One region of the Alitiscatomonas aceti genome, then DNA from elsewhere that is predicted to be linked to it. Evidence: predicted binding sites of a transcription regulator. Region 1 holds the regulator's gene; each other region holds the start of a gene.

Evidence for each region. The regulator HrcA, encoded in region 1, represses chaperone genes, less so after heat shock. The targets are predictions, from matches to a motif close to TGTTAGCACTCNNNNNNNNNGAGTGCTAACA.
Region 2: the regulator HrcA is predicted to act here: its motif matches at 2,098-2,128, upstream of OCV69_RS16025 (Hsp20/alpha crystallin family protein).
Region 3: the regulator HrcA is predicted to act here: its motif matches at 11,237-11,267, upstream of OCV69_RS07445 (co-chaperone GroES).

The regions. Positions count from the first base shown of each region.
Region 1 is NZ_JAOQJF010000021.1:44,933-57,950, reverse strand. Features, by position in the region: partial or broken gene OCV69_RS10890 (hypothetical protein) at 1-120, shown strand, start outside; gene hrcA (heat-inducible transcriptional repressor HrcA) at 230-1,267, shown strand; gene grpE (nucleotide exchange factor GrpE) at 1,293-1,925, shown strand; gene dnaK (molecular chaperone DnaK) at 1,971-3,839, shown strand; gene dnaJ (molecular chaperone DnaJ) at 3,941-5,080, shown strand; gene OCV69_RS10865 (hypothetical protein) at 5,127-5,837, opposite strand; gene OCV69_RS10860 (PadR family transcriptional regulator) at 6,486-6,830, shown strand; gene OCV69_RS10855 (DUF4097 family beta strand repeat-containing protein) at 6,827-8,233, shown strand; gene OCV69_RS10850 (hypothetical protein) at 8,319-8,801, opposite strand; gene OCV69_RS10845 (4Fe-4S dicluster domain-containing protein) at 9,203-10,726, shown strand; gene OCV69_RS10840 (phospholipase D family protein) at 10,965-12,371, opposite strand; gene OCV69_RS10835 (HD domain-containing protein) at 12,497-12,994, shown strand.
Region 2 is NZ_JAOQJF010000057.1:269-3,698, forward strand. Features, by position in the region: partial or broken gene OCV69_RS16010 (DUF4368 domain-containing protein) at 1-641, shown strand, start outside; partial or broken gene OCV69_RS17195 (Maff2 family mobile element protein) at 678-761, shown strand; gene OCV69_RS16015 (helix-turn-helix domain-containing protein) at 903-1,160, shown strand; gene OCV69_RS16020 (magnesium transporter CorA family protein) at 1,216-2,061, shown strand; gene OCV69_RS16025 (Hsp20/alpha crystallin family protein) at 2,257-2,721, shown strand; gene OCV69_RS16030 (helix-turn-helix domain-containing protein) at 2,848-3,174, opposite strand.
Region 3 is NZ_JAOQJF010000011.1:52,628-65,645, reverse strand. Features, by position in the region: gene yihA (ribosome biogenesis GTP-binding protein YihA/YsxC) at 1-612, opposite strand, end outside; gene lon (endopeptidase La) at 627-2,939, opposite strand; gene clpX (ATP-dependent Clp protease ATP-binding subunit ClpX) at 3,015-4,319, opposite strand; gene clpP (ATP-dependent Clp endopeptidase proteolytic subunit ClpP) at 4,350-4,931, opposite strand; gene tig (trigger factor) at 5,030-6,319, opposite strand; gene OCV69_RS07465 (DJ-1 family glyoxalase III) at 6,471-7,022, opposite strand; gene OCV69_RS07460 (DUF975 family protein) at 7,022-8,209, opposite strand; gene OCV69_RS07455 (CYTH domain-containing protein) at 8,420-8,875, shown strand; gene groL (chaperonin GroEL) at 9,143-10,768, opposite strand; gene OCV69_RS07445 (co-chaperone GroES) at 10,845-11,129, opposite strand; gene OCV69_RS07440 (hypothetical protein) at 11,390-11,779, shown strand; gene OCV69_RS07435 (IclR family transcriptional regulator) at 11,776-12,546, shown strand; gene OCV69_RS07430 (MATE family efflux transporter) at 12,625-13,018, opposite strand, start outside.

The DNA of each region.
Region 1 (13,018 bases):
GTCCTGCCGGATCTTCCGGAGGTTTCTGCCGAAACAGCTGTTTCAGATCCTTTCATTAGAAGGTTTCTCCGTTCCGGCTCCCGCATCGGAAGAAATGATAAAAATGCATCAATGCAATGAAAAATGAAAAAATATCTTGACAAACGGGGACTTAAGTAATATAGTAACAACTGTAAATGTTAGCACTCATAGATAAAGAGTGCTAATAAAACAAAAAGAGGGTGAAAATGTGGAGCTGGACGAAAGAAAAGAGAAGATTTTGAAAGCCATAATCCAGACGTATTTAGAGACAGGAGAGCCGGTGGGCTCCAGAACGATCTCCAAATATTCTGGTCTTAAGTTGAGCTCCGCTACCATAAGGAACGAGATGTCGGATCTGGAGGAGCTGGGATACATTATCCAGCCCCATACATCGGCAGGACGGATCCCCTCTGATAAGGGATACCGGTTCTATGTGGACCAGATCATCCAGGAAAAGGACAGCCAGGTAAACGCCATGCAGGACATGATGATCCAGCGGGTGGACCGGGTGGAGCTTTTACTGAAGCAGATGGCCCAGATCCTGGCCAGCAATACCAACTATGCGACCATGGTCAGCGGTCCCAATTACCACCAGACGAAGCTGAAGTTCATCCAGCTTTCGAGAGTAGAGGCCAACAAGCTTCTGATCGTGGTGGTGGTGGAAGGAAATATCATCCGGAATTCCTTTGTGACTTTGGATGAAGAGCTTTCCAATGAAGAGATATTAAACTTAAATATCCTTTTGAACAACAGTCTCAACGGGCTTACGATCCAGGAGATCAACCTGGGAGTGATCGCAAGGCTCAAGGAGCAGGCGGGGATCCACAGACAGGTGGTGGAATTTGTCCTCAACGAGGTCTCTGAGGCCATTGGCTCCCAGGCGGAGGATCTTCAGATTTATACCAGCGGAGCTACAAATATTTTCAAGTATCCGGAGCTCTCCGATACGGAAAATGCCAGCAAGCTGATCAGTACCCTGGAGCAAAAGGAACTTTTAAAGGGACTGTTTGATGAAAGCCAGGCGCCGTCGGCATCGGATTCCCAGATCCAGGTTTATATCGGAGATGAAACGCCGGTGAAGACCATGAAGGACTGCAGCGTGGTCACTGCCAACTATGTGCTGGGAGACGGCCTTAGGGGAACCATCGGGATCATCGGACCCAAGAGGATGGACTATGAAAAGGTCGTCGGGACCCTAAGGACTCTGGTGACCCAGCTGAATGAAACATTTAATAAGCAGCAGTAAATAGAAATGAAAGGTGTCGAGTCAAGTGGAAGAGAAGGAACTGGAAAAGAAAGCTCCAGGAGAGGCAGAAGCAGAAAATATTCCCGAAAACGGAGCGGGAGCTGAAAACACAGCTGAAAACGCGGCTGGGCCGGCAGGGGCCAGCGCAGACGGAGAAGCTGCTCCGGAAAATGGAAAAGAAGAAAAGAAAGAGAAAAAGGGGCTTTTTGGAAAGAAGAAGGACCCGAGAGATAGCCAGATCGAGGAGCTGACAGATCAGTTAAAGCGGTCCATGGCAGAGTTTGACAATTACAGGAAGCGGACGGATAAAGAAAAGTCCGCTATGTATGAGATCGGAGCCAGGGATGTGATCGAGAAGATCCTTCCTGTGGTGGATAATTTTGAGCGAGGCCTTGCCACCGTTCCCGAGGATGCGAAGGAAACGCCCTTTGCCGAAGGAATGGAGAAAATATATAAGCAGCTTATGAAGACCCTGGACGACATGGGCGTAAAGCCCATCGAAGCTGTGGGCAAGCCGTTTGATCCCAATTTCCATAATGCAGTGATGCATGTGGACGACGAATCCCTGGGAGAGAACGTGGTGGCATCGGAGCTGTTAAAGGGATATATGTACCGGGATACTGTGGTACGCCACAGCATGGTGCAGGTTGCCAACTAACTGGAAGTAATTTATCATTGTTTATAAATTCAGGAGGAAATCACTATGAGCAAGATTATTGGTATTGACTTAGGTACAACAAACAGCTGTGTAGCAGTTATGGAAGGCGGTAAACCGACCGTTATCGCCAATACAGAAGGAATCAGGACCACACCGTCCATCGTGGCATTTACAAAAAATGGAGAAAGACTGGTAGGTGAGCCGGCAAAACGTCAGGCCGTGACCAACGCAGACCGCACCATCTCCTCCATTAAGAGACACATGGGTACAGATTATAAGGTAGACATCGACGGAAAGAAATATACTCCCCAGGAGATCTCCGCAATGATCCTCCAGAAGCTGAAAGCAGACGCAGAAAGCTATCTGGGCGAGAAGGTGACAGAGGCAGTTATTACCGTTCCGGCTTACTTTAACGATGCTCAGCGTCAGGCTACCAAGGATGCAGGTAAGATCGCAGGCCTGGAAGTAAAGCGTATCATCAACGAGCCCACAGCCGCAGCCCTGGCTTATGGCCTTGATAATGAAAAAGAGCAGAAGATCATGGTATATGACTTAGGCGGCGGTACCTTCGATGTTTCCATCATTGAGATCGGTGACGGCGTCATCGAGGTTCTGGCTACCAACGGCGATACCCGTCTCGGCGGCGATGACTTCGACAACCGTGTGACCCAGTGGATGATCGACGAGTTCAAGAAGGCAGAGGGCATCGACCTGTCCGGCGACAAGATGGCTCTCCAGAGATTAAAAGAGGCTGCTGAGAAGGCAAAGAAGGAGCTGTCCACAGCCACCACCACCAACATCAACCTTCCGTTCATCACAGCCAACGCAGAGGGACCGAAGCATCTGGATATGAACCTGACAAGAGCGAAATTTGACGAGCTGACCAGCGATCTGGTGGAGAGAACTGCGATCCCGGTACAGAATGCCCTGAAGGATGCCGGACTTTCTGCATCTGAGCTTTCCAAGGTCCTCCTGGTAGGTGGCTCCACCCGTATGTTAGCCGCACAGGAGAAGGTAAAACAGCTGACAGGCAAAGAGCCCAGCAAGACCCTGAACCCGGATGAGTGCGTTGCCATCGGAGCAGCGATCCAGGGCGGTAAATTAGGCGGCGATGCAGGCGCAGGCGATATCCTCCTTCTGGATGTAACACCGCTTTCCCTGTCCATCGAGACCATGGGCGGCGTTGCCACAAAGCTGATCGAGAGAAACACCACGATCCCCACCAAGAAGAGCCAGATCTTCTCCACTGCAGCCGATAACCAGACTGCCGTTGATATCCATGTGGTACAGGGTGAGAGACAGTTTGCAAGAGACAATAAGACTCTGGGCCAGTTCCGTCTGGACGGCATCCTTCCGGCCAGAAGAGGCGTTCCGCAGATCGAGGTTACCTTTGATATCGACGCCAACGGCATCGTAAACGTATCCGCTATGGATAAGGGAACAGGCAAAGAGCAGCACATCACCATTACCTCCGGCTCCAACATGTCTGACGCAGATATTGAGAAGGCCGTGAAGGAGGCAGCCGAGTTCGAGGCCCAGGATAAGAAGAAGAAAGAGGCCATCGACACAAGGAACGATGCAGATTCCATGGTATTCCAGACCGAAAAGGCCCTGGAAGAGGTAGGCGATAAGATCGATGCCAACGATAAGGCAGCCGTTGAGGCAGACTTAAATACACTGAAAGAGGCTGTAAACCGTGCGCCCATCGATCAGATGACAGACGCCCAGGTGGAAGACATCAAGGCCGCAAAAGAAAAACTGATGCAGAGCGCACAGCAGCTCTTCACAAAGGTTTATGAGCAGGCCCAGGCGGCTGGCGGAGCCCAGGGAGCAGGTTCCCAGGCAGGACCCCAGGACGCAGGCCAGGCAGGCTACGGCGATGATGTGGTAGACGGAGATTACAAGGAAGTCTAATAATAAAAGCTGCGAAGCGTATAAATCGAAGGTATGGGGATTAGGCGGCATTCCGCCTAACCCCTTTCCCACTATATAGAGTTTGAAAGGTAAGACTTGAAATGGCAGAGAGCAAGAGAGATTATTATGAAGTCCTTGGCGTGCCGAAAGATGCAGATGATGCGGCGTTAAAGAAGGCATACAGAGTTCTGGCGAAGAAGTACCATCCCGATGCCAATCCGGGAGATAAAGAGGCGGAGGCTAAGTTCAAGGAGGCTTCCGAGGCATACAGCGTGCTCAGCGATCCGGAAAAAAGAAGACAGTACGACCAGTTTGGCCATGCGGCCTTTGACGGAGGCGCCGGCGGGGCCGGAGGCTTTGGAGGCTTTGATTTCAGCGGCGCAGACATGGGCGATATTTTCGGCGATATTTTCGGCGATTTCTTCGGCGGCGGCAGGAGCAGGGGGCGCAGCAACGGGCCCATGCGCGGAGCGAATTTAAGGACCGGTGTCCGGATCACCTTCGAGGAGGCGGTATTTGGCTGTCAGAAGGAGATTGAATTAAACCTGAAGGATGAATGCCCCAAATGCCATGGAACGGGTGCAAAGCCGGGAACCTCTCCGGTGACCTGCCCCAAGTGTAACGGGAAAGGAAAGATCGTTTATACCCAGCAGTCCTTCTTTGGACAGGTACAGAACGTGCAGACATGTCCGGATTGTCAGGGATCCGGCAAGATCATAAAGGAGAAATGCCCGGACTGCTATGGCAGCGGATATATTTCCAGCAGAAAGAAGATCCAGGTGACGATCCCGGCAGGTATCGACAACGGACAGAGCATCCGGATCGCCGGAAAGGGAGAGCCGGGGATCAACGGCGGTGACCGGGGAGACCTTCTGGTGGAGGTGACTGTATCCAAGCACCCGATCTTCAAACGGCAGGAAACCACCATCTTCTCCACCGTGCCCATTTCCTTTGTAACAGCGGCACTGGGCGGCCCGATCCGTATCAAGACCGTGGACGGGGAAGTGGAGTATGAGGTAAAGCCTGGCACCCAGACCGATACCAAGGTACGGCTCAGAGGAAAGGGCGTTCCGTCCTTAAGGAATAAGAATATCCGTGGAGATCATTTTGTGACCCTGGTGATCACAGTGCCTGAAAAGCTCAATGAAGAGCAGAAGGAGGCCCTGCGGCGCTTCGACGACGCCATGAACGGCATTGCGCCGGAAGGCGGAAAGAAGAAGCGGGGACTTTTTGGAAAATAAAACAGGATGATCCGGGAGCTGCTGCAAAATTTTTGCAGCAGCTTTTTTATTCGCTTCCCGCAGTGTTTTTCAAAAAAAGTTCTTTTATATAGAGCATATCCTGGAATAATGGAATAAATAGCTTTTCATGCCCTCTGCTGCCATTGAGATTTGTGACCTGTGGATGGCAGAAGCTGATGACAGGGATCTGTTTTTTATTGATCTCAGTAAAATAATACTGCCAGTCCCGGTCAAAGGTCCTGGACCGGAAGGATGCCCATTCCGTTGAAACTGGCAATACATGATCTTTAAGCAGGGCAGCATTTCCTTTGATCCCGGAACTGGCCAGACCGCAGCAGATGATCATGCCTGGATCACACAAACAGATCTCTTCCAGGATCTTTCCATGCTGCATCTGCACCGCATCCAGAAGCTGGCTTCCAGAGGCGCGGCTGCCGCCGCCCTCCTTCTTCAGATTCATAACAGCAACGCGCCTTAGCTGTGCCGCGCGGCTGGGGGAGGACATATCCCACGGATACTCCCCGTCACCGTCCAGCAGTGCTTTTGTCCATCTGCCGATGTTGTTCCATGTTCTCCATCCGCTTCCATCTCTGCGGAGATCCGCACACAGGTCCCGCTCGTGCCGGCAGTTCATATCGCGGAGAATAAATAAAATGTGCGGCCTGTCATAGTGAGCGGGATCAACAATCCCGTCCCGGATAAAAGCGTTAAACGAATATTCGGATTTCCATTTTGTAAACAGCTCATCAAAGTTCATGGAAAGGCCTCCCTGCTTTTGCAAAAGTCTTCCGGCTCCTGGCCGGATCTATATGGCGTTTGGTACAGAGCATATCCAGGCCTTCGCGGCTAATGTCATAGGAAAGTGCATCCTATGACATAAAAAACGCTCCGCGGGGATCGCTATACAGCGGAAGGAAATTTGTCCGCAGAAGCGGCCCGCCGCAGGCGGAGAAGCCCTGTCCGATCATTATAAACGGGAACAGGCAGAAGTGTAAGCCCCTTTTTGGGCATAGACAGGGACTTTTTTCTGCTATGCCCAAAATTTCGGAGATTTTTGGGTATATACAGAGAAAAAAGAGAAATATGCCCAATCCATAGGAGAAATCCAGTGAAATCCGGTGAAAATCCCAGGATTTCCGTGAGATTTTTGGGCACTGTGGGAAAAAACGTACATTTTTGCCCAATATTTTCAAAAATAGGGGAGGGGGGAATATGGGACCGGAAGGATCCCGGTTTTCGCAGACGGCGGTGATCTGAAAGGAAACATGGGGCGGGAGCCTGGAACGGGCGCGGGAGGCGCAGGGCGGCTGGATATCTGCGGCAAACATAATACTAAATAATCAAATATACATTGACAGACGAGGTATTATATTGCATAATGAAACTAAGGAAAGGTGGTGGGAGCGTGTCGATCACATCGGATATTTTACGGGGACACACAGAAACGATCATCCTGTCCCTGCTGCTGAAGCAGGACAGCTATGGCTACAAGATCAACAAGGAGATCCTGGCCCGGACGGACCGGAGGTACGAGCTGAAAGAAGCGACCCTGTATTCAGCGTTTAAACGGCTGGAGCAGGCGGGCTGTATCCGGACGTATTGGGGAGACGAGACCACTGGAGCCAGGCGAAGATATTACTCGATCACAGAAAAAGGGAGAGAAACCTACGCTTCCAACCGGAGGGACTGGGAGGAGGCAAAGGAGCTGATCGACCGGCTGCTGGACGATGACGGGGAGGGCACAGCATGAAAGAAAAACTGAGAAAATATGTGGAAGATATGGTAAGGGATATCCCGAAAACCAGAAATGTGGTGGATTTAAAGGAAGAGATCATTGGAAATATGGAGGAAAGGTACGATGATCTGCGGGCAGAGGGGTACGGGGAGCAGGACGCCTTCGACTGTACCATCAATGCCATGGGCGACATCCGCTCGCTTTTTGAAGAGGAAAACAAGGAAAACGGCGGCGGAAAGGGAGAGCCTGTAATGGCGGGAGAAAGACCAGAAAAGAAAAAAGACCATACGGTGAAGATCCTGGTTCTGGGAGCTGCCCTTGGAGGCCTGCTGTTTCTTCTGGGCACCGGTATGGTGGCAGCCAGGGTGGACAGGGGCCATAAAGGAGGAGAAGAGACCCTTGAGGCATCGGGACGTCTGGACGGGGAAAATCATTTTGAAGACCGGAAGGAGACGGGAGAGACTGGCCCTGGCATGGAGGAACCGGGGATAGGAGAGGCTGGCCCCGGTGTAGGACAGCCAGAAATAGGAGAGAGCGGTCCTGGAACAGAAAAGCCGGGTACGGAGGAGACTGGTTCTGGCGCAGGAGCTGACCCTGGAGATACTCCCGATGGATGGAGATGGACAAAGCTCGGCGATGGCGGGATCCTTAAACGTCAGATCCCTATGGACGAGGCAGAGGACATCCAGATCTCCTATATACTGATCGATCTGAACGTGGAGGTGACAGATTCCGAGGAGATCCTTCTGGAGGAGGAGTACGTGGTCCCGTGGGAAGAGATCCATCAGACCAGGGTGTCTTCTGGCGGAGGCCGGGTGGAGATCGTCAACGATGATCCAGATGGATCAAAGGGAACGATCGTCTTAGGACTGACAGGACTGAGGTTTGAAGACGAGGAAAAGAAAAGGCTCCCGGTTTCCGCCAGGATCCAGATCCCAGAGGATTTCCGGGGAGAGCTGGAGATCAATACGGTATCGGGAAACATACGGATTCCGAGATTTGAGGGAGAGAGCCTGGAGGTCGCCACAGTATCCGGCGATCTGGATGGAGGAACGATCAGAGGAGCAGTGGAGGGAGAGAGTGTATCCGGGGATCTGAGCATTGAGAAGGCAGCGGCAGGCGCAGAGCTTTCCACCGTATCCGGGAAGATGACGATCGGAGAGGCCCTGGGAGATATTTCCATGGAAAGCGTGTCTGGAGAGATCCTTGTGGAAAAAGCAGAGGATCCCCGGTTTAAGTTCGAGGCCCAGTGGGTCAGCGGCGGTCTGGAGACAGATTTTGACGGGCAGCTGGAATGGGAGAAAATGGGTGCCAGTGGGATCGTGGACAGAGGAAACGGCAGGGAAAGCGGAAAGAACCTTTCCAGGATCCAGTTCACCACCACATCGGGAGATATGGAATGTTATACAGGAAAATAGAAGGATGAAAAATAGCCAGAGAGCTGCAAACGGGGGATCTGCGGATCACTTCCTCCGTTTTGCAGCTCCTTTTTAATGGAAAAAATTATTCTTCAGCTTCCAGCAGATCATCGATCTGCTTCCAGATGGCGTTGATCTCTTTGAGAGAATCCAGGCGGTCCTGCTTCTGTTCCATGGCTTCGCCCATGGCCTTTAAGGCTGCGTCAAAATCTTTTTCCTTTACAGCGGCCCTGGCCTGGGTCCGCAGGGATTTTATGGAGAGACTGTCCATGGAAGAACGGACCTCACGGATCCTGGCCTTCAGTTCCCGGGCTTTTTTCCAGGTATCTTTGGAAACAATCAGCTCCCCGGTCTCCTTACGGATCTGCCGGATCTCGCTGAAACGGGCCGACAGGGCCTTATTTTCGGTGCGGACAGCGTCCATCTCCTCCTCCAGGGCCTTTAATTCCTCCCGGATGGGAGTTACGGCCTCTTTATATTCCGCCCTTGTTTCTGCCGCAAAGGCCGGGAAGGACAGAAGGCATCCCATAACAACGGTCGTGACCGCCAGCTTCATACATTTTTTCATTGTGCATCATATCCTTTCTTTTCAGTGTGGGACCGGAGCTTTTATTCCATAGGAAAGCACATCCCGTAACAAAAAAATGTTTTGCAGGGACCGCCACGCGGCGGAAGAGAAGTTTAATGCAGAAACGGCCCGCCGCAGACGGAAAAGCCCACAGGCGGGCTTCTTTCCCGCAGGACTGCTCCGGATAGGAATATATTACCAGGTCCATCTGCAATAGAAAAGGTGCAGGCTGCGGCAGTCCTGCGGCAGAAATGGGGCAAAATCATAAATGGAAGGAACCGGGGCTTCTGGAAAAGAAAAAGCGGATTGTATGCGATTAAAAACTTGAAGTTACAGCTGGGATATGTTATCTTTTTCACAAAACAGAGACGACTGCAAAAAATCACAGGAGGAATAATTCGATGAGAGGTGTTGAGACCAGGATCCAGGAGATCCGCCACAGGATCTTCCGCGAGGCGGCCCGTATGGCCTACCATACCGAGTGGCCCATTGACAAAAGGATCGAGGAGCTTCCATATAAGATCATCCCCGGGGAGGTTGGAAACTTCCGCAATGACGTGTTTTTAGAAAGAGCCATCGTAGGAGAACGGCTGCGCCTGGCCATGGGACTTCCCTACCGCGGGGCGGGAGACCCGGCCCCTGTGTCCGATGGGATCGAGGCGGCAGACCGGCCGGAAACGTATTATACGCCGCCGCTGATCAATGTGATCAAATTTGCCTGCAATGCGTGTGCAGAAAAAAGGGTCATGGTGACCGACGGCTGCCAGGGCTGCCTGGCCCACCCTTGTGTGGAGGTTTGCCCCAAGGATGCGGTGAGCCTGGACCGGACCAACGGGAAATCCAGGATCGATCCGGAGAAGTGCATTAAATGCGGCCAGTGTGCAAAGGTGTGCTCCTACAACGCCATCATTATCCAGGAGCGTCCCTGTGCGGCGGCCTGCGGCATGGACGCCATCCACTCAGACGAGAACGGAAAAGCAGATATCGACTATGACAAATGCGTTTCCTGCGGCATGTGCCTGGTGAACTGTCCCTTTGGAGCCATTGCGGACAAGTCCCAGATCTTCCAGGTGATCCGCGCCATCCAGACAGGAGAGCGGGTATACGCCGCTGTGGCTCCTGCCTTTGTGGGACAGTTCGGCCCCAAGGTGACGCCCGGAAAGCTGCGGGCGGCCATGAAGCAGCTGGGCTTTGCCGATGTATTCGAGGTTGCCATCGGGGCAGACCTCTGCGCGGTCCAGGAGGCCGAGGACTTTATAAAAGAGGTGCCGGAGCATATCCCCTTTATGGCAACCTCCTGCTGCCCGGCCTGGTCTGTGATGGCAAAGAAGCTGTTCCCGGAATACGCAGACTGCGTTTCCATGGCCTTAACGCCCATGACCCTGACTGCCAGACTCATTAAAAAGCAGCATGAGAAGGCAAAGGTGGTATTCATCGGACCGTGTGCGGCCAAAAAGCTGGAGGCCATGCGCCGCAGCGTCCGCAGCGAGGTGGATTTCGTGCTGACCTTTGAGGAGATGGCAGGGATCTTTGATGCCCGCCATGTGGATATTGAGAACATGGAGGAGGATCCCGACGGCGTCAACGACGCTTCCGCAGACGGCCGCAATTTTGCCGTGGCCGGAGGCGTGGCAAAATCGGTGGTCAATGTGATCAAGGAACGGTATCCCGATAAGGAGATCAAGGTAGCCAACGCCGAGGGCCTTAAGGAATGCAGAAAGCTCCTGGCCATGGCCAAGGCTGGAAAATATAACGGGTATCTTCTGGAGGGAATGGCCTGTCCCGGCGGCTGCGTGGCCGGGGCCGGGACCATGCAGCCCATTAAAAAATCCCAGGCTGCCGTGGGGCTTTACGCCTCCAAGGCGGGCCACAAGACCTCCGACGGAACGGAATATGTGAAGGAGCTGGAGAAGCTGGTGGAATAGGATCCATGTAAAAACGAAAAACGCTTAAGCAGAGAAATGGTATCTGCTTAAGCGTTTTTTTATGTCATAGGAAAGTGCGTCCTATGACATAAAAACGTTCCGCGGGGATCGCCATGCGGCGGAAGGGAATTATGCCGCAGAAGCGGCCCGCCGCAGGCGGAGAAGCCCGCAATCGGGCTTCTTTATGGGCTGGTCCCGGAAATGCGCATCAGGGAGGACATGTTTTCAGCACGTTCTTTTACAGGAATCTCCGGAAGGGCATGATCAGGACCCGGAGCACGCCGTAAAAGAGTTTTTTACCTGCACTCATTTCCCGGGGCACATAGTTTTCGCCGTTGATGTACGTCCCCTCCGGCGTCATGTACCGGCTGTACGTCTTGTTGACCTCCGCTTCTTTGCGGATGACGGCGTTTAATTCCGGGGAATCCACAGCCAGCATCAGCTCTGTATCCTGGTAGGTGCTCCGCATATCCATATTATAGGAGCCGACGATGCTCATGCGGTCGTCGATGAGGACGGCCTTGGAATGGCTGGAATGTTCTCCCAGATATTCGTAGACACGGACGCCGGTGGCCCAGATCTTCTTTTTCTGGTTCAGATAGTCGGTGCAGCCCCAGGGATTGGCGCCGCTGGCCACATCGTTGGTGATGATCTCCACTAGGTCTGTTTTCTTACACAGGGCCGTAAGGTCTGCGTACATTTCCTTTCCGCAGATGATGTAGGGCGTGTAGACCGTGATCTCCTTTCCGGTCCCCATGAGGTGGCAGACGGTTTCCCACATCCAGGGCTCCTTATTGGAGGCATTGATGGGGTTGTGAAGGAGGGTGATCCGGTTGGTCTCCATGGTGAGGGCTTCATAATCCCAGGGCTCATAGGCGGACGGATAAGAGGACTTCAGGGCGTCAGCGTGGGCGGTGAGCCACTGGATGCATTCCTGGGATTTTTCCCAGTCGCCCATTTTCGTATACAGCTTCGCATCGGGCAGCTCCCAGACGGACTGGAAATACTGCTTTAACTGATGGATGGAGGCCTCCGGGTCCCCGACGGTCTCATAGATGAACAGCTCCCGGTCGATGTTTTTCACCGGCGTATAGTCTCCCAGGAACAGGTTAAAGGTATTCCTGCCGCCTAAAAGATACATCTGGTCGTCGATGATCAGATATTTGTCATGGAGTCTGGCCTGCATTTTCCACGGTGCATAAAAATGGATGGGATTATAGATCTTCAGCTCGATATTTTCATGGGAAGCCATGGCCTCGAACCATGGGCTGTTGTTCACATCCAGCATGCCGCTGAATCCGTCCACCAGCATCCGGATCCGGACTCCGCGTTCTGCTGCGGAAAGGAGAGATGCCATGATGTCCTTGCCGGCTTCATCCACGTTAAAATCGAAGGTGGAGAAGATGATCTCCTTTTCGGCCTGGTCAATGAGGTTCAGACGGTAGAGGAGGGCGTCGGTGTTGTCGTCTATGTAGGCGGCCCGCTCAGCGCCGGGAAGCTCTGAGTAATATTTTGCGGAACGGATCCGGTCCAGGATCTCCTGGGGGACCTTTTTATGGGCCACATAGGGCAGGGTCAGCAGGAGGATGTAAAGGAGCAGCAGGAACAGAAATGAGACGCCAAAGAATTTTAAAATCCTGATCATAAGCAATTCACCTCAAAATGAAAGAAAAAATTAAAGAAAAGGCCTTGAAATTTTCACGGTACTTTATCATAATAAAAGTGTAGGGGAAATATCCATCATTCTTTACAGAAAGCGAGTGACAGCCGATGGAGCTTACATTTAACGGACAGATCGAACCCGGGTACATAAAGGAAGTAAAGGATATCCTGGAAAAGCGGGAATTTATGCAGCTGGGAGCGTTTTCCCATCACCAGAGTACATCCAGACTGATGCACAGCATCAATGTATCCTATATATCCTGGCATATAGCCAGAAAGCTGGGGTGCGATGCAAGAATGGCCGCCAGGGCCGGACTGCTTCACGATTTCTGCCTTTATGATTTCAGGGAAAAGCCTCCCACAGGCGGCTTCCAGGCATTTTACCATCCCAGAGTCGCGGCTAAGAACAGCCAGGAGGTCTTTGGGATCAGCGAGCGCGAGAAAAGCGCGATCCTTTCCCATATGTTCCCTCTGGGGCCGGTGCCAAAGAACCGGGAGGCGTGGATCATTACCATGGCCGACAAGATCTGTGCATCCATGGAATACTGCCATATCTATATTGCCCTGGAGCGGGGCCGCCGGGTGGTGGTCGCCGCCAACAGCTGATCGTTCCAGAACTCAGGATACCGC
Region 2 (3,430 bases), on a different contig from region 1:
ACTGCGGCAGCGTCATGTATCAGCAGCGATACCAGACAGACAAGCGCAAGCAGGACTGTTATATCTGCGGCAACTACAAGAAACGCACCCATGACTGTACGGCGCACTTTATCCGCACCGACCTCTTGACCGCTGGTGTACTCTCCAATCTGCGGAAAGTGACCAGCTATGCGGCAAAGCATGAAGCCCGGTTTATGAAGCTCTTGATTGAGCAGAACGAGGACGGGGGCAAGCGCAGGAACGCCGCCAAGAAAAAGGAACTGGAAGCCGCCGAGAAACGCATAGCCGAGTTATCCGCTATCTTCAAGCGGCTGTATGAGGATAGCGTGACCGGGCGCATATCAGATGAGCGTTTCACAGAGCTGTCGGCAGACTATGAAGCAGAACAACGGGAACTGAAAGAAAGAGCCGCCGCTATCCAAGCGGAGCTTTCCAAAGCACAGGAAGCCACCGTGAACGCAGAAAAGTTTATGAATGTTGTCCGGCGGCATACCAGCTTTGAAGAACTTACCCCTACTCTGCTGCGGGAGTTTGTAGAGAAAATCGTTGTGCATGAGTGCAGCTATGACGAGAACAAGACCCGCAGACAGGACATTGAGATTTATTATTCTTTTGTTGGCAAGGTGGACTTGCCCGAATAAACGCCCGACCTATCCGACACAAGAGCTAAGTGCCGGATAGGAACGGCAAAATTTTTTACACTTCTATTACTTCTTTATCACACATCAGCAAAATCACAGGGCATTAAGCAGGTTATGGCTAATTAGATGTAAATAAAAGCGGAAAGGAAAAGCACAATCCAGACGGAACCGGCGAGCCGTCAAGAAATATTGCGAGTTAGCAAGAAAACTGCTATAATGGGAAGCACGAACCCCAGCACTGGGAGAAAGGCAGGACGATAAATGCACATAAGCTATCAACCGCTTTGGAATACATTGAAAGAGCGGAACATGAGAAAAGAGGACTTGCGGCTTGCCGCAGGACTCACCACAAACCAGATTGCCAATATGGGAAAGGGATTGCATATCAGCATGGAAACCCTGCTTCGTATCTGCGGGGCGTTGGATTGTGATATTTCAGATGTGATTGAACTGGAACGAGAAAAATCTTCTTCTGGTGAAGCAGAAGATAGAATCAAAAAGTCGAAAATTCCTTGCTGAAGAATAGCAATATTCCAACATTGAAAATATAACAAAGTTAGGACGTGGAGGATAAATGTACAAAGTATTTTCATTTACAAACACCGATGAAGCTGCTCCTTATATGGATAAAAAGATTCTTCGGTATATTGATGAACAGATTACGGACAGTTTTGAGTGTTTTAAGGACTGCGATATCCTTGCATTTGACTGGTACGATGTTCAGAGTGAAAAAAAAGAGGATTTTAAGATGCTCTTATATCTGGACGGAAAGGATTTGCTGGTATTTTGTGAAACCTCTGAGGCAGAAGAAAAAGCAAATATGATTCTGCATACGATGACAGGGGAAGAAGGAGCAACAAATGAGCGGCTTTTCTACCATTTTTTTTCGTTACTGCTGAAAGGAGACATGGATTTTTTGAATAATCTTGAGGAAGAAATCAGCAATAATGAAGACAAGGTGCTGTCCGGCGACAAGGCATCCTATTTGAAATACATTACTGCATGGAGGCAGGAACTGTTGCGCCTGAAACGCTACTATGAGCAGCTTAATTTCATTTTTGATGAAATGACCGTGAATGACAACCAACTATTTAGCGAAGACGGAGTCCGCAGATTGATGACTTTGAGGAATAGAACGGACCGTTACCTGAGTGCCGTTAAGAATTTGCAGGAAATGGTGTCCCAGCTCCGGGAAGCATATCAATCCCAGCTGGCGATTGAGCAGAATGATCTGATGAAAATTTTTACAGTGGTGACAGTAATATTTCTCCCGCTTTCGCTTCTGGCAGGGTGGTACGGGATGAATTTTTCACATATACCGGAACTCAAATGGAAATATGGATATCCATTGGTAATTCTGGTGAGCATTGTGACAGTCGCAGCGTTAATTTGGAAATTCAAAAAGAAAAAATGGTTATGATTCGCTTTTTAAGAGGACACAAAAAGTTCACAAAAAAATTAGCACTCACCATTGACAAATGCTAACAAGCGCGCTATAACACAGATAGAACAAAGGAAAGGGAAACGGAACAGATGAGAGGTTCCGATTTCTTCCCAAGTATTCTTGGTTCTGATTGACAATTCGGTTTTAACATTAAAAAAGGAGCGATGACTTATGATGTTACCTAGTGTTTTTGGTGAAAACTTATTTGATGATGTTTTTGATGATTTTTGGGGGTTCCCGTCATTTGATGATAAAGCAGAGCGGAAGTTATACGGGCACCATGCAGCAAAAATGATGAAGACGGATGTGCAGGAGCACGATGACCATTATGAGGTGGATATTGACCTGCCTGGTTTCAAGAAGGATGAGATTACTCTGGAACTGAAGGACGGCTATCTGGTAATCAGCGCCGCAAAGGGCCTTGACAAGGATGAGAAGGAAAAAGAAACAGGCAAATTTGTACGTCAGGAACGTTATGCAGGCAGTATGAGCCGTTCTTTCTACATCGGCGAGAATGTGAAAGAGGACGATATCCATGCAAAATATGAAAGCGGGGTATTGAAGATTAACATTCCAAAAGAAGAAGCGAAAGAACCGGAAGCTGAAAAAAAGAAATACATTGCCATCGAGGGATAACGGCACCTCTTAACATAGAATAAAAGGATATTGCCCGGAGCGGGAAGCTGTGAAGTTGCCCGTTCTGGGCTTTTCTATATCATTTAAACAAAAAACAATTCAGCCAGCCGGAACCGGCTGGCTGTCCTACTGTTCATTATGCTCCAACACCGCTTTTATCATAGCAACGGCAAGCTCCTGTTTGCTGGGCGACACGTCTTTCCAGAGTGCTTCCAGCTCCTTGATTTTGCTGATTTCGTTTTCTTCCAATTCATCTTGAAGCAGATAATCAGGGGAAATCCGCAGGGAGTTACAAATATCTATGAATACCGGCAGACTGGGCATTTTCACACCGCCCTCAATCTGGCGAAGATACGTTGCGTTGATATTGCATAATTCCGAGAGCTTGTCTGCGGTAAAGCCCCGGTCTTTTCGTACCTCATTGATACGCTTTCCTAATCCTTTTCTCTCCATTGCCACCACCCGTTTGTTAGCTGTCAGTTATTATTTTGTACACCATAAGCCTATAATATGATTGTCATTTATCATAGATTCTGTTAGACTATGTTATATTAGCTAATAGCTAAACGGAGGGCATGAGATGAAAAGAATGTGGGAAAAAGTAAAGGAAACATGGCGGGAATTTTGGTTCGTTTATGAGGACGAGGAAGATTCCACACAACACCTAAGCCGGTCAGATAAGCAAAGTATCTGGTGCGGCTCATTTCTT
Region 3 (13,018 bases), on a different contig from region 1:
AGAGCCTTCCTCCTGTTCTTTTTCTTCTCCGGCGGCCATCTTCTCGATCAGCGCCCAGATCTCTTCCCTCCCCTGCTTGCTGGCAGCGGAAAACGGGATGATCACGTCGTCCTTTTCCATTCCCAGGCCGTTCCTTATGAGCTTCACCTGTTTCTGGATCTGGCTCCGGTTGATCTTATCCAGCTTTGTGGCGATGATCACCGGACGGAAGCCGTTGTAGACCACCCACTCATACATGGTCCTGTCATTGGCCGACGGCTCATGGCGGATGTCCACCAGAAGGAACACGCATTTCAGCATTTTGGACTTATGGAGATAGTTTTCGATCATCTTCCCCCATTTTTCCTTTTCCGTCTGGGACACCTTTGCATAGCCGTATCCCGGCAGGTCCACATAATACAGCTCTTTGTTTATATTATAAAAATTGATGGTCTGGGTCTTTCCCGGCTGGGCCGAGGTCCTGGCCAGGGCCTTCCGGTTCATCAGCGCGTTGATCAGCGAGGATTTTCCCACATTGGACTTTCCTGCAAAGGCAAACTCCGGCAGGATATTTTCCGGCAGCCTGCTGGTCACGCCGCAGACGGTTTCCAGTTCTACATTTCTTATGATCATGTTGTCCTCCGATCTTAAACGAACGCCTCCCGGATCACGTCCTCCATGGTCTTGACATAGACAATGGAAAGGCCTTTTGTGATCTCTTTGGAGATCTCTGCCATATCCGGCTGGTTGCCCGCCGGCACCAGGACCTTTTCCATATGGGCCATCCTGGCCGCCAGTGTCTTTTCCTTTAAGCCGCCGATGGGGAGCACCCGTCCTCTTAAGGTGATCTCTCCGGTCATGGCCACCCTGGCATGGACCTTTGTTCCGGTCACCGCCGACAGCATGGCCGTGGCCATGGTGATGCCGGCGGATGGGCCGTCCTTGGGAACAGCTCCCTCCGGAATATGCAGATGCATGTCATGGGTCTCAAAATAATCCCTGGGGATCTCATATTTTTCGCTGACAGAGCGCACATAGGTCAGGGCGATCTGGGCCGATTCCTTCATCACATCGCCCATCTGTCCCGTCATCTGGAGCTTTCCGTCTCCAGGCATCACGTTGACCTCGATCTGCAAGGTATCTCCCCCTACGCTGGTCCAGGCCAGGCCGCGGACAATGCCCACCTGGTCCTCCTGGTTGGCGTCCTCAAAGGTGATCTTTTCCTTGCCCAGGTATTTTTCCAGGTTGGCCTCGGTCACCCGTACAGAGGTCTTATCTCTCTCCAGGAATTCCCTGGCCGCCTTCCGGCAGATCTCCCCGATCCGCCGCTCCAGATTCCGGACGCCGGCCTCTCTGGTATAGTTGTGGATGATCTTTTCCAGGGCCTTATCGCTGATGGTGAGCTTTCCTTTATCCAGTCCGTTCCGCTCCAGCTGCTTGGTCACCAGGTAGTTCCTGGCAATATGGAACTTTTCATTTTCCGTATAGCTGGATACCTCGATCACCTCCATACGGTCCAGAAGAGGGCCGGGGATGGTCTGGGTGGTGTTGGCTGTGGCGATAAAGAGAACGCCGGAAAGATCCAGGGGGATCTCCACATAGTGATCCCTGAACTTCACGTTCTGCTCTCCGTCCAGGACCTCCAGGAGCGCCGACGCCACATCTCCCTTGTAATCGCCGGATACCTTATCGATCTCGTCCAGAAGCATCAGCGGATTGGCCACGCCCGCCTGGCGCATGGCCTCGGCGATCCGGCCCGGCATGGAGCCCACATACGTCTTCCTGTGACCGCGGATCTCCGCCTCGTCATGGACGCCGCCCAGGCTGATGCGGACGTATTTCTTATTTAAAGCCCTGGCCACTGACCGGGCGATGGAGGTCTTTCCCGTTCCCGGCGGGCCCACCAGGCAGAGGATGGGGCTGGTCCCCTTTTTGGTCAGGACCCGGACTGCCAGATACTCCAGCACCCGCTCCTTGACCTTTTCCAGTCCGTAATGGTCCTCCTCCAGGATCTTTTCCGCATGGCGGATATCCTGGTTGTCCCGGGACGTCTTTTTCCAGGGAAGCTCCAGCACTGTTTCGATGTAGGTCCGCAGCACGTTGGCCTCCTGGCTTCCGCCGGGCATCGCCTTGAACCGCATGATCTCCTTGCGGATCTTTTCCTTCGTCTCCTTATCTGCGTTGAGCTTCTCCAGCTGCTCCAGGAAGCTGTCTGCGTCGGAGCCGGTATACTCCTCCCCCAGCTCCTCCTGGATCACTTTAAGCTCTTCCCTTAAAATATAGTCTCTCTGGTTTTTGTCAATGCTGGCCTTTACCTTTCCCTGATAATCCCGCTTGATCTTTAAGATCTCGATCTCCCGCATCAGATAATAGACCACCCGGTCATACAGATGGCTCACATAACCGCACTCCAAAAGCTCCTGCTTCACCGTATACTCCCAGGGGAACTGACCGGCCGTCTGGATCAGCAGCTCGTTCAGATCCGTAATGGCCATAAGCCCGCCCATGAAGTCCTTGACCGTCTTGGGATTGCCGTTTCCAAACTCTTCCAGCTTCTCCTTGACGATGCGGGCCATGGCCTCCTTTACAGTATCGCTCAGGTTTTCTTCCATCAGAGGCGCTTCTGCCACCTCGGCCTCCAGATACGGATCATCCTGGAGCAGATTGATAAGCTCTGCCCTTTCCAGGCCCTCCACCATGACCCGGACCAGGCCGCCGGGGATCTTCACCAGCTGCTTGATCCTGGCGATGGTACCGATCTGGAACAGGCCGGAGGCATCGGGATCCTCCTCCTCGATCTGGCGCTGGGTCACCAGGAACACCTTCTGCTCTCCCACCATGGCGTGCTCCACGGCGCTGATGGACTTGTCCCGGCTGATATCAAAATGCTGGATCATCTCAGGAAGCACTGTCAGCCCTCTGAGCGCAATGACCGGCAGTGTCATCAATTTTTCATCCATGAACATTCTCCTTTTGTATATATAGAAAAAATGGGCCGCTGTAAAACCTGTTCGCTTTGCAGCAGCCCGTCTCTATCAGGCGATCTCGCCCTTACTGTCTTTCTTTGATCTGCCTAAAAGGTTCTTTCTGGGAACCGTCAGATCCCGGTATACGATCTCCGGCTTTCCCTTTCCTTCCACTGCGTCGCTGGTCACCGTACAGATCCCCACATTGGAATCCGACGGGATCTCATACATCATATCCATCATGACGTTTTCCATGATGGAACGCAGTCCCCTGGCCCCGGTCTTTCTCTCCACTGCCATATGGGCGATGGAATGGACCGCCTCGGGGGTAAACTCCAGCTTCACGTCATCCAGCTCAAACAGCTTCTGATACTGCTTGGTAATGGCGTTTTTCGGCTCTGTCAGGATCTTCACCAGGGCGTCCTCGTCCAGAAGATCCAGGGATACCATCACCGGCACACGGCCCACAAATTCCGGGATCAGGCCGAATTTGGTCAGATCCTGGGGCATGGCCTGCTTTAACAGGGCCCCCACATCCATGTGCTTCCGGTCGGCGATCTTGGCGCCAAAGCCGATGGTGCTGGCCTCCATCCTGGATTCCACGATCCGCTCCAGGCCGTCAAAGGCCCCACCGCAGATGAACAGGATATTGGTGGTGTCAATGGGGATCAGCTCCTGCTGGGGATGCTTTCTTCCGCCCTGGGGAGGAACGTTGGCAACGGTGCCCTCCAGGATCTTAAGGAGGGCCTGCTGTACGCCTTCGCCGGAAACGTCCCTGGTAATGGAGACATTCTCGCTCTTTTTGGTGATCTTATCGATCTCATCGATATACACGATCCCGTACTCCGCCCGGCTCACGTCGTTGTCCGCCGCCTGGATCAGCTTTAACAGGATGTTCTCCACATCCTCGCCCACGTATCCCGCCTCCGTGAGGGTGGTGGCATCGGCGATGGCAAAGGGAACATTTAAAAGCTTTGCCAGGGTCTGGGCCAGGTAGGTCTTTCCAGAGCCTGTGGGGCCCAGCATCAGGATATTGCTCTTCTGGAGCTCGATGTCGGATTCCCTCTGGGAGGTGATCCTCTTATAGTGGTTGTATACAGACACAGACAGGACCTTTTTGGCCTCCTCCTGTCCCACCACGTACTGGTCCAGGAACTCCTTGATCTCCTTGGGCTTTAACAGATTGATGCCTGCGAAATCCGGCGCTTCCTCCCCTTCGGGACCCAGCTCCTCTTCCAGGATCTCGCTGCACAGCTCAATACATTCATCACAGATAAATACATTATTTCCAGTGCCTGCGATCATCTTTCTGACCTGCTCCTGGCTTTTTCCGCAGAAGGAACAACGGATCTTGTCTTCAGGTCTTACTGGCATGTTCACACCTCAATTCTAAAAATTTCCATATTAATGTCCAGTGATCACGCGGTCAATGAGACCGTATTCCATGGCCTCCTGGGCGGACATGTAATTATCCCTCTCTGTATCTCTTTCGATGGTCTCCAGAGGCTTGCCTGTATTGGCAGCCAGGATCTCGTTTAATTTCTTTCTGGTCTTTAAAATATGCTCAGCCGCGATGTTGATCTCTGTGGCCTGGCCCTGGGCTCCGCCGGAGGGCTGGTGGATCATGATCTCAGCATTGGGGAGAGCGAACCTCTTTCCTTTGGCGCCGCCGGAAAGCAGGAATGCGCCCATGCTGGCTGCCATTCCGATACAGGTGGTGCATACGTCGCATTTGATATAATTCATCGTATCGTAGATCGCCATACCGGCTGTAACGGAGCCGCCGGGGCTGTTGATGTACAGATTGATATCCTTATTGGGGTCTTCAGACTCCAGGAACAGAAGCTGTGCCACCACAAGGCTGGCGGTCACGTCATTGACCTCTTCTCCCAGGAAGATGATCCTGTCTTTTAAAAGTCTGGAATAAATGTCATAGGAACGCTCGCCTCTGCTGGTGGATTCCAGTACGTAAGGTACTAAGCTCATATTCTCTCCTCCTGCTCATAACATTTGACAGGGGATTGTCACAGCATAGCTGCAGCAACCCCCGTTTCTCCTGCGTATTCTAAAACTGAAACCTCTGACTATTCGATCAGAGCTGCCTCTTTTACAAGGAAGGTGATGGCGTTCTGTACAGCCAGGTCTTCCTTCATCTGGGCGATCTGCTCTTCGCCGAACATACCCTTGATCTGGTCCTTTTCCATCTTGTAGGCTTCAGCCATCTTGTCGAACTGTGCGTCCACATCCTCATCGCTGGCAGTGATGTTCTCAGCCTTTACAACAGCCTCCAGGACCAGTCTGGTCTGGATCCGCTTTAAAGCCTGGGGCTTCATCTGCTCGCCGATCTTTTCTGCAGTCATGCCTGTGATCTCTGCATACTGCTTGAAGGAGATGCCCTGGCTTTCCAGTCTGCGCACATAGTCGTTTAACATACCGTTGACTTCCTCGTCAACCATCTGGTCAGCGATCTCCATGGAAGCGTTCTCAACCACCTTATCCACAACACGGTTCTCGATCTCTGTGTCAGCGGCCTTCTGTTTCTCATCCTGGAGTTTTACTCTTAAATCGTTCTTGTACTCTTCCAGTGTATCGAAGTCGGATACTTCGCTGGCAAACTCATCGTTCACCTCCGGAAGCTCTCTCTTCTGGATCTCTTTTACCTTTACCTTGAATACAGCCGGTTTGTTCTTTAAGTCCTCTACATGGTACTCAGCCGGGAAGGTCACGTTTACGTCGCACTCCTCGCCGATGTTCTTACCGATCAGCTGCTCCTCGAAGGTATCGATGAAGGTGTGGGAGCCGATGGTCAGAGGATAATCGTCGCCCTTTCCGCCGTCGAATCTCTTTCCGTCCACATAGCCGTCGAAATCGATGGTCACCAGATCGCCGTTCTCAACAGCTCTGTCCTCAACGGTCACCAGACGGGAGTTTTTATTTCTCACGCTGCTGATCTCTGCGTCGATATCTGCGTCTGTCACATCTGCCTTCACCTTCTGTACCTCTACGCCCTTGTACTGGCCCAGGGTCACTTCCGGCTTTACAGCCACAACGGCTGTGTAGATGAAATCCTTCCCCTCTTCGATCTGGGTAACGTCCACAGTGGGGCGGGAAACGATCACAAGTCCGCTCTCCTTTGCAGCGTCCGGATAGCTCTCGTCGATCACTTCGTTGGCCGCATCTTCAAAGAATACGCCTGCTCCGTACATCTTTTTGATCATTTCAAAGGGAGCTTTGCCTTTTCTGAAGCCCGGGATATTGAATCTACTTTTGCTCTTATTGTAAGCATTCTTCACAGCTGCGTCAAATTTTTCTGCCGGCACTTCGATGGTAAGCTTCGCCGTATTCTTCTCCAACTTTTCTACCTGTAAACTCATTGTATGGGTTCCTCCTTAAATATATCTGTACCGGACATGGCTTCCATATCCGTCCAATATCGAAACGCCGTCACTCTGGGCGTTACACTTCAATTTAGCATTATATCATACTGTTTTTAGAAATACTAGTATTATTTTTTAAAAAAGCGCCCTAAACACGGTCATACTGGATCTTCTTTTTTAAGGCTTCCGCTGTTTCTCCGTCTATAAGGAGGCGCACCAGCTCAAGCCCCAGGTCCAGGGACCAGCCCATGCCCTTTCCGGTGGTCACGGGGCCGTCGGTGACAACGCCCTCCCCGGTGCAGACAGCTCCGGCAAGCTTCTCCTCAAATCCGGGAAAGCAGGTGGCCCTGCGCCCTTTTAAAAGTCCCAGGCCTCCCAGGACGCCTGGAGCCGCGCAGATGGCTGCCAGACGTTTCCCAGCTGCCCCGTGGGCCTTCAGCATGTCCGCCAAGCCCTCATGGTCCCGCAGATGGTCCGCCCCCGGAAGTCCGCCGGGCAGGAACAGCACGTCGGCATCGTCGGTGATCTCTTCAAACAGCGCGTCGGCTGTGACCGTGAACCCATGGGAACCGGTCACCTGGCGTCTTCCCATGACAGACACCAGCTTTACCTCCACGCCGGCCCGGGCCAGTACGTCGCACACGCCCAGGCATTCCACTTCCTCCATTCCATCTGCCAGGAATGCATAAACCTTTGCCATTAGTTATCTTCCTCCTCTGAGTAGGGATGGAACACGCCGTTTAAGTAGTAGCCCCGTCCCGGGCCGCCCTCGGACCGCTTTATGCTCTCGTCCCTCTGATCTTCTGCAGGATGCTCCGCACCCTGTCCCGAAGCTTCGGTCCAGCCGGACGCTCCTTCACTCTGTCCTCCACCGAATACTCTGCTTCCTTCTGCATCTGCTTCGTTTCCATTACACGGTACATGGTCCTGCCCGCAAATTCCGCCGGATCCATACCTCCCTTGTGGATGATCGACATAGTCTGCACCTCCCTGTGTCTGGCCGTAACCGCCGTACTGGCCGTTTCCGGCGCTGTCTGCCTGGTTTACATACGTTCCGCCAAAGCTGCCTGTGGGTACCACCTCCGGATATCCGAAGCCGTTTAACTCCCCGCCGTAAGGCGCCCGGAGCACTGTGTACAGCTCCGCAAAGGTGGCGTAGTAATACGGGAGCACGAAGAAGGTTCCCACGCCGCAGGCCATGGCTCCCAGGAACATCCATCCGAAAAAGGACATTTCCAGCAGCCATGTGTTCATTTTATGGCCCTCCATCATCTGCTTGGAAAGCCGCAGGGCCTCCATGGGCTTCATTTCCGGGTTTTCCGCCAGGATATAAGGCACCATGTAGTAACAGTAGGCAAAATAGAGTCCCGGTAGCACGCATAAAAACGTTCCGCCGACAATGATCAGATCCCGCAGGAACATGGTCAGCACGATATTCAGGTAATGGCGGGAAAAGCCCCATAAAAGCTTTCCAAAGCCCGCCGTCTGGCCCTTTAAACGGCTTTCCATATAGTACCGGTTATGACCAACCGCGATGACCGGGGTCACAAAGATCCCCAGGACCAGGGCCAGGATCAGTAATACGATCATGACTCCTGCCATCACTCCGTATATCATCCGGCCGGTCTGGACCACTCCCGGTCCCACCGGGACATTCTCGATCACAGCAGGGATCTTTCCTACCACTGCCGGAAGATCGTCTCCCAGGCCCTCCACAAAGCCGTAGTCCTCATAGTAATCGTCTTCGTACCCGCTGTCTGCCGGCTGGGTAGCCGGGCTTCCGATGCCGCTGATCAGAGAGAATACCAGACTCACCGCAAAGGCCGCCCAGTAATATTTCCGCAGACACGCCTTGGCTCTTTCTTTCAGCTCTGCCCTTGTCCACATAAGCATTTCCTCCGTTTTTCTTTATTTCGTAAAAATTATTTTCCCTGTAATTTGATTATATCATCTTTCTGCCCTGAATGTTATTACATTTTTCTTATATTACAGAAAACTTATCCTAGGGCCAGCGCCATATCCTGTGTTATAATAGGCGGGAAGGTGCCGGCGCAGGCGTTCCCTGTTCCCGGCATCCAATGGAAAGGAGACAGCCCTATGGAGATCGAACGTAAATTTCTTGTGACAGTCCCGCCCGAAGGCTATGAGGCCCGGCCGTTCCGCATGATCGAGCAGGCTTATCTCTGCACGGAGCCTGTGGTGCGGGTCCGGCGGGAGAATGATTCCTTTTATCTGACCTATAAGTCCAGGGGACTGATGGCCCGGGAGGAGTATAACCTGCCGCTGGATGAAAAGGCCTATCTGCATCTTTTAAAGAAGGCCGACGGACAGGTCCTTACGAAAAAGCGGTACCTGCTCCCGGTGGAGGGACGGCCGGATCTGACCTTTGAGCTGGATGTGTTTGAGGGGGCATACCAGGGCCTCATACTGGCGGAAGTGGAATTTGCCTCGGAGGAGGACGCCGTGGCCTTTACGCCGCCGGAATGGTGCGCCAGGGACGTGACCTGGTCCGGGGAGTATCAGAACAGCAGGCTGGCCATGGAAAAGGGGTGAGGGCCAGGCGTGCGCCTCATAAAAAAGGCCGCCGAAGCCTCCTCTGGCAAGCAGGCTTGCCAGGATGGAATCCGGAACAGTACCGGCGGATAAAGCATTGCTATTCGCAATTTGACTGGGCTGTGGAACTGGTTTCCCGATCAGACACTGACTGTCAAATTGCTCATAGAGGCGTGCGCCTCATAAAAAAGGCCGCCGAAGCCTCCTCTGGCAAGCAAGCTTGCCAGAGCCGGTTTCTGCAGCCTTTTTTGCAATGCTTTACGCGGACTACATCATTCCGCCCATTCCGCCGGCGCCGGCGGGCATGGCGGGAGTTTCTTCCTTAATGTTCGCTACTACGGATTCGGTCGTAAGGAGCGTGGAAGCTACGCTGGTAGCGTTCTGTAATGCGCTTCTTGTAACCTTTGCAGGATCCAGGATCCCTGCTTCTACCATATCAACATACTCTTCTTTGTATGCGTCAAAGCCCATGCCTGTGGCCATCTCTTTTACCTTGTTGACGATCACGGAGCCCTCCAGGCCTGCATTGGCAACGATATGGTATAAGGGAGCCTCCAGTGCCTTTAAGATGATGTTTCCGCCAGTCTTCTCATCACCTTCCAGACCGCTTACCACAGCAGCCACTTTCTCTGCTGCATGAACGTAGGCAGATCCGCCGCCTGCGATGATGCCCTCTTCAACGGCTGCCTTTGTAGCTGCCAGGGCATCTTCCATACGGAGCTTTGCTTCCTTCATTTCTGTCTCTGTGGCAGCGCCCACACGGATCACTGCTACGCCGCCGGAAAGCTTTGCAAGTCTCTCCTGAAGCTTTTCTCTGTCAAAGTCAGACTTTGTCTCCTCGATCTGACCCTTGATCTGGCCGATGCGGTTGGCGATCTCTTCCTTATCGCCAAGGCCGTCAACGATGATGGTGTTCTCTTTCTGTACTTTAACGGATTTCGCACGGCCCAGCTCTTCCATGGTCGCATCCTTAAGGTCAAGACCCAGCTCCTCGGAGATCACAGTGCCGCCTGTGAGGATCGCGATATCCTTTAACATTTCTTTTCTTCTGTCGCCGTAGCCCGGTGCCTTTACACCCACTACGCTGAAGGTTCCTCTTAATTTATTTACGATCAAGGTCGTAAGAGCCTCGCCCTCGATATCCTCAGCAATGATCAGAAGCTTTGCGCCAGTCTTCACGATCTGCTCCAGTAACGGAAGGATATCGTTGATGTTGGAGATCTTCTTGTCTGTGATCAGGATGTAGGGATCATCCAGAACGGCTTCCATTTTCTCCATATCTGTGCACATATATGCGGAAATATAGCCTCTGTCAAACTGCATTCCTTCTACCAGATCCAGCTCGGTCTTCATGGTCTTGGACTCTTCGATGGTGATCACGCCGTCTCCGGTCACTTTTTCCATGGCGTCTGCAACCATCTCGCCTACTTCATCGCTGGAAGCGGAGATTGCTGCGACCCTTGCGATCTGTGCCTTGCCGCTGATGGGCTGGCTCATCTCAGCGATGGCCTTTACAGCCTCGTCGGTGGCCTTCTTCATTCCTTTTCTTAAGATAATGGGGTTTGCGCCTGCTGCCAGGTTCTTCATTCCCTCATTGATCATTGCCTGGGCCAGAACGGTTGCGGTGGTAGTACCGTCACCGGCAACGTCGTTTGTCTTTGTGGCAACTTCTTTTAAGATCTGTGCGCCCATGTTTTCAAAAGCGTCTTCCAGCTCGATCTCTTTTGCGATGGTCACGCCGTCGTTGGTGATCAGCGGTGTTCCGAAGGATTTATCCAGGACCACGTTTCTTCCTTTGGGCCCTAATGTCACGCGGACGGTATCAGCAAGTTTATTTACGCCAGCTTCCAGAGCTTTTCTGGCATCTACGCCATATTTAATTTCCTTAGCCATGATTCAATTACCTCCAAATTTATATACGCTCCGGCCAGACCGGAGCAGCCGCAGCCTTACGGTCTCCCGCCGCTGCTTATTCAATAACAGCAAGAATATCGTTCTGTTTTACGATGATGTATTCTGCGTCGTCCGTCTTAACCTCAGTTCCGGAGTACTTAGAGAAGATTACCTGGTCTCCAACCTTTACCTGCATGGTAACTTCCTTGCCGTCCACAACTCCGCCCGGTCCAACGGCAATGACTTCTGCCTGCTGCGGTTTCTCTTTTGCCTGACCCGGAAGCACGATACCGGACTTTGTCGTTTCTTCTGCAACTAACTGTTTTAAAACAACCCTGTCAAATAATGGTACTAATTTCATTACTGACTCCTCCTTGCCATTTCTGTCTTTATGTTTTTCTATTGGTTGAAATTCCAGAACATTTCAAAATCTCTGTTCCTTTTCACAAGTAATGTTATAGCACGCATTATTAGCACTGTCAAGGGTCGAGTGCTAATTTTATGGAATTTTTTTGGGATTTTTTCATTTTCTTTACAAATATCCCTTCCTTTTTCCTGGAATATGGCTTATTATTAATCTATATCGGTTTACGTTCATGCCGGTTGAAAGGAGAATGAACTATGTCCAAGAAAAAAACAGGTCTGCTCATCGCTCTTGGGGCTGCCATCGGTGCAGCTGCCGCAGGTATTTCCTATTATTTGAAGTATAAATCTTTCAATGATGAGCTGGACAAAGATTTCCATGATTACGAAGACGAGGAAACGTCCTCTGGGGAAACAGGAAAGGGAACTTCTTCCTGTGACGCCGCCAAAGAGCGCACGTATATTACGCTGGAACCCGGAAAGTGCAAGGCCGGGGAAGAAAAAAACGCTGAGGGACCGAAAGACGCAGAACCGGCCCCCGAAACTGCTCCCCAGGAAGAACCCGCTGAGGCCGTAAAGGAAGCCGCTTCTCCGGTTCCGGCAGAATCAGCCACTGTGGAAGAAGATACGGACGGTGCCGGAAAATGATCCAGAGCCTTCTACGCTCCATTGAGATCCTGGAGGTACTGAAGGAAAGGAACCGCAGCTATTCCATTGCGGAACTGGCGGAGGCCATCGATCTGCCTCCCAGCACTGTGCACCGGATCCTCCAGACCTTCTGTGAAAAAAAATATGTGATCCGCGACGAGCGGTCACATACATACCGTCTGGGGCCTGCGCTGATCCCCCTGGGAAAAGCCGCTGCCAGCGGGATCCGTTTACAGGATGCCGCCCATCCTCTCCTGTCCGCTCTTTCTGCCAGGACCGAGGAGGATTCTTATCTGGTGATCCCCGTAGGCAACAAGGGTCTTGTGATCGAAAAGGTGGACGGTCCCAACCACATAAAGGTGGTGGAGGAATTTGGCTATGAGATGTATCTCCACTGCGGAGCCATCCGCAAGGTGCTCCTGGCCTACCAGTCTCCCTCCTTTATTGAGGAATATGTGAAAAAAATCATTGAACACGATCACGCCTTCCCCCGGGTGGATGCCGGCGATCTCCGTGACGAATTAAAAAGGATCCGTCAGTCCGGTTACGCCATCACCTACGGAGAATACGTCAACGACGCCGTGGGCATCGGAGCCCCTGTCTTCAACTCAGAGGGTGAGCTGGCCGGATCCATCGGCATCATCGCCCCCACGATCCGCTTAAACAGCGAAGAGCTTTTAAAGGTCCAGCTGGAATATGTGCAGAAATTTGCTGCTGATCTTTCCAGGGACATCGGATACTCTCCCCTGTTCAGTTCCAGGGCCTGAGTCCTTATAAATCCAGAAGGGAGCGCTTCCGGTCATCGGTTCTGATGCCCAGGAAACACTCCCTCTTTCTTTTCTTATTTAAATCTCCGCCGCCAGATTCCTCAGCCACTTCTTCTGACGGTATCTCCAGTATCCCAGCGCCGACTTATAGACCTCCTCCAGCATGACCATGCCGTAGACCACATAGATCGGGAAATGGAACACAAGCCCGCCCAGAAACGCCAGGGGGATCCCAATGCACCAGACGCCGCTGGTATCCAGGAACAGGCACATCTTTGTATCGCCGCCGCTCCGCAAAACGCCTACGATACAGATCAGATTGTACATCTTTGCCGGCAGGAACAGGGCGAATGTAAGGAGACATCTGGCCGCGTCCTCCTTCACCTCCGGAGAGATCTGGTAAATGGACAGGATCGGTCCCCGGATCATCAGCACGATCACCATTCCGGCCGCCGACAGAAGGAACAGCAGC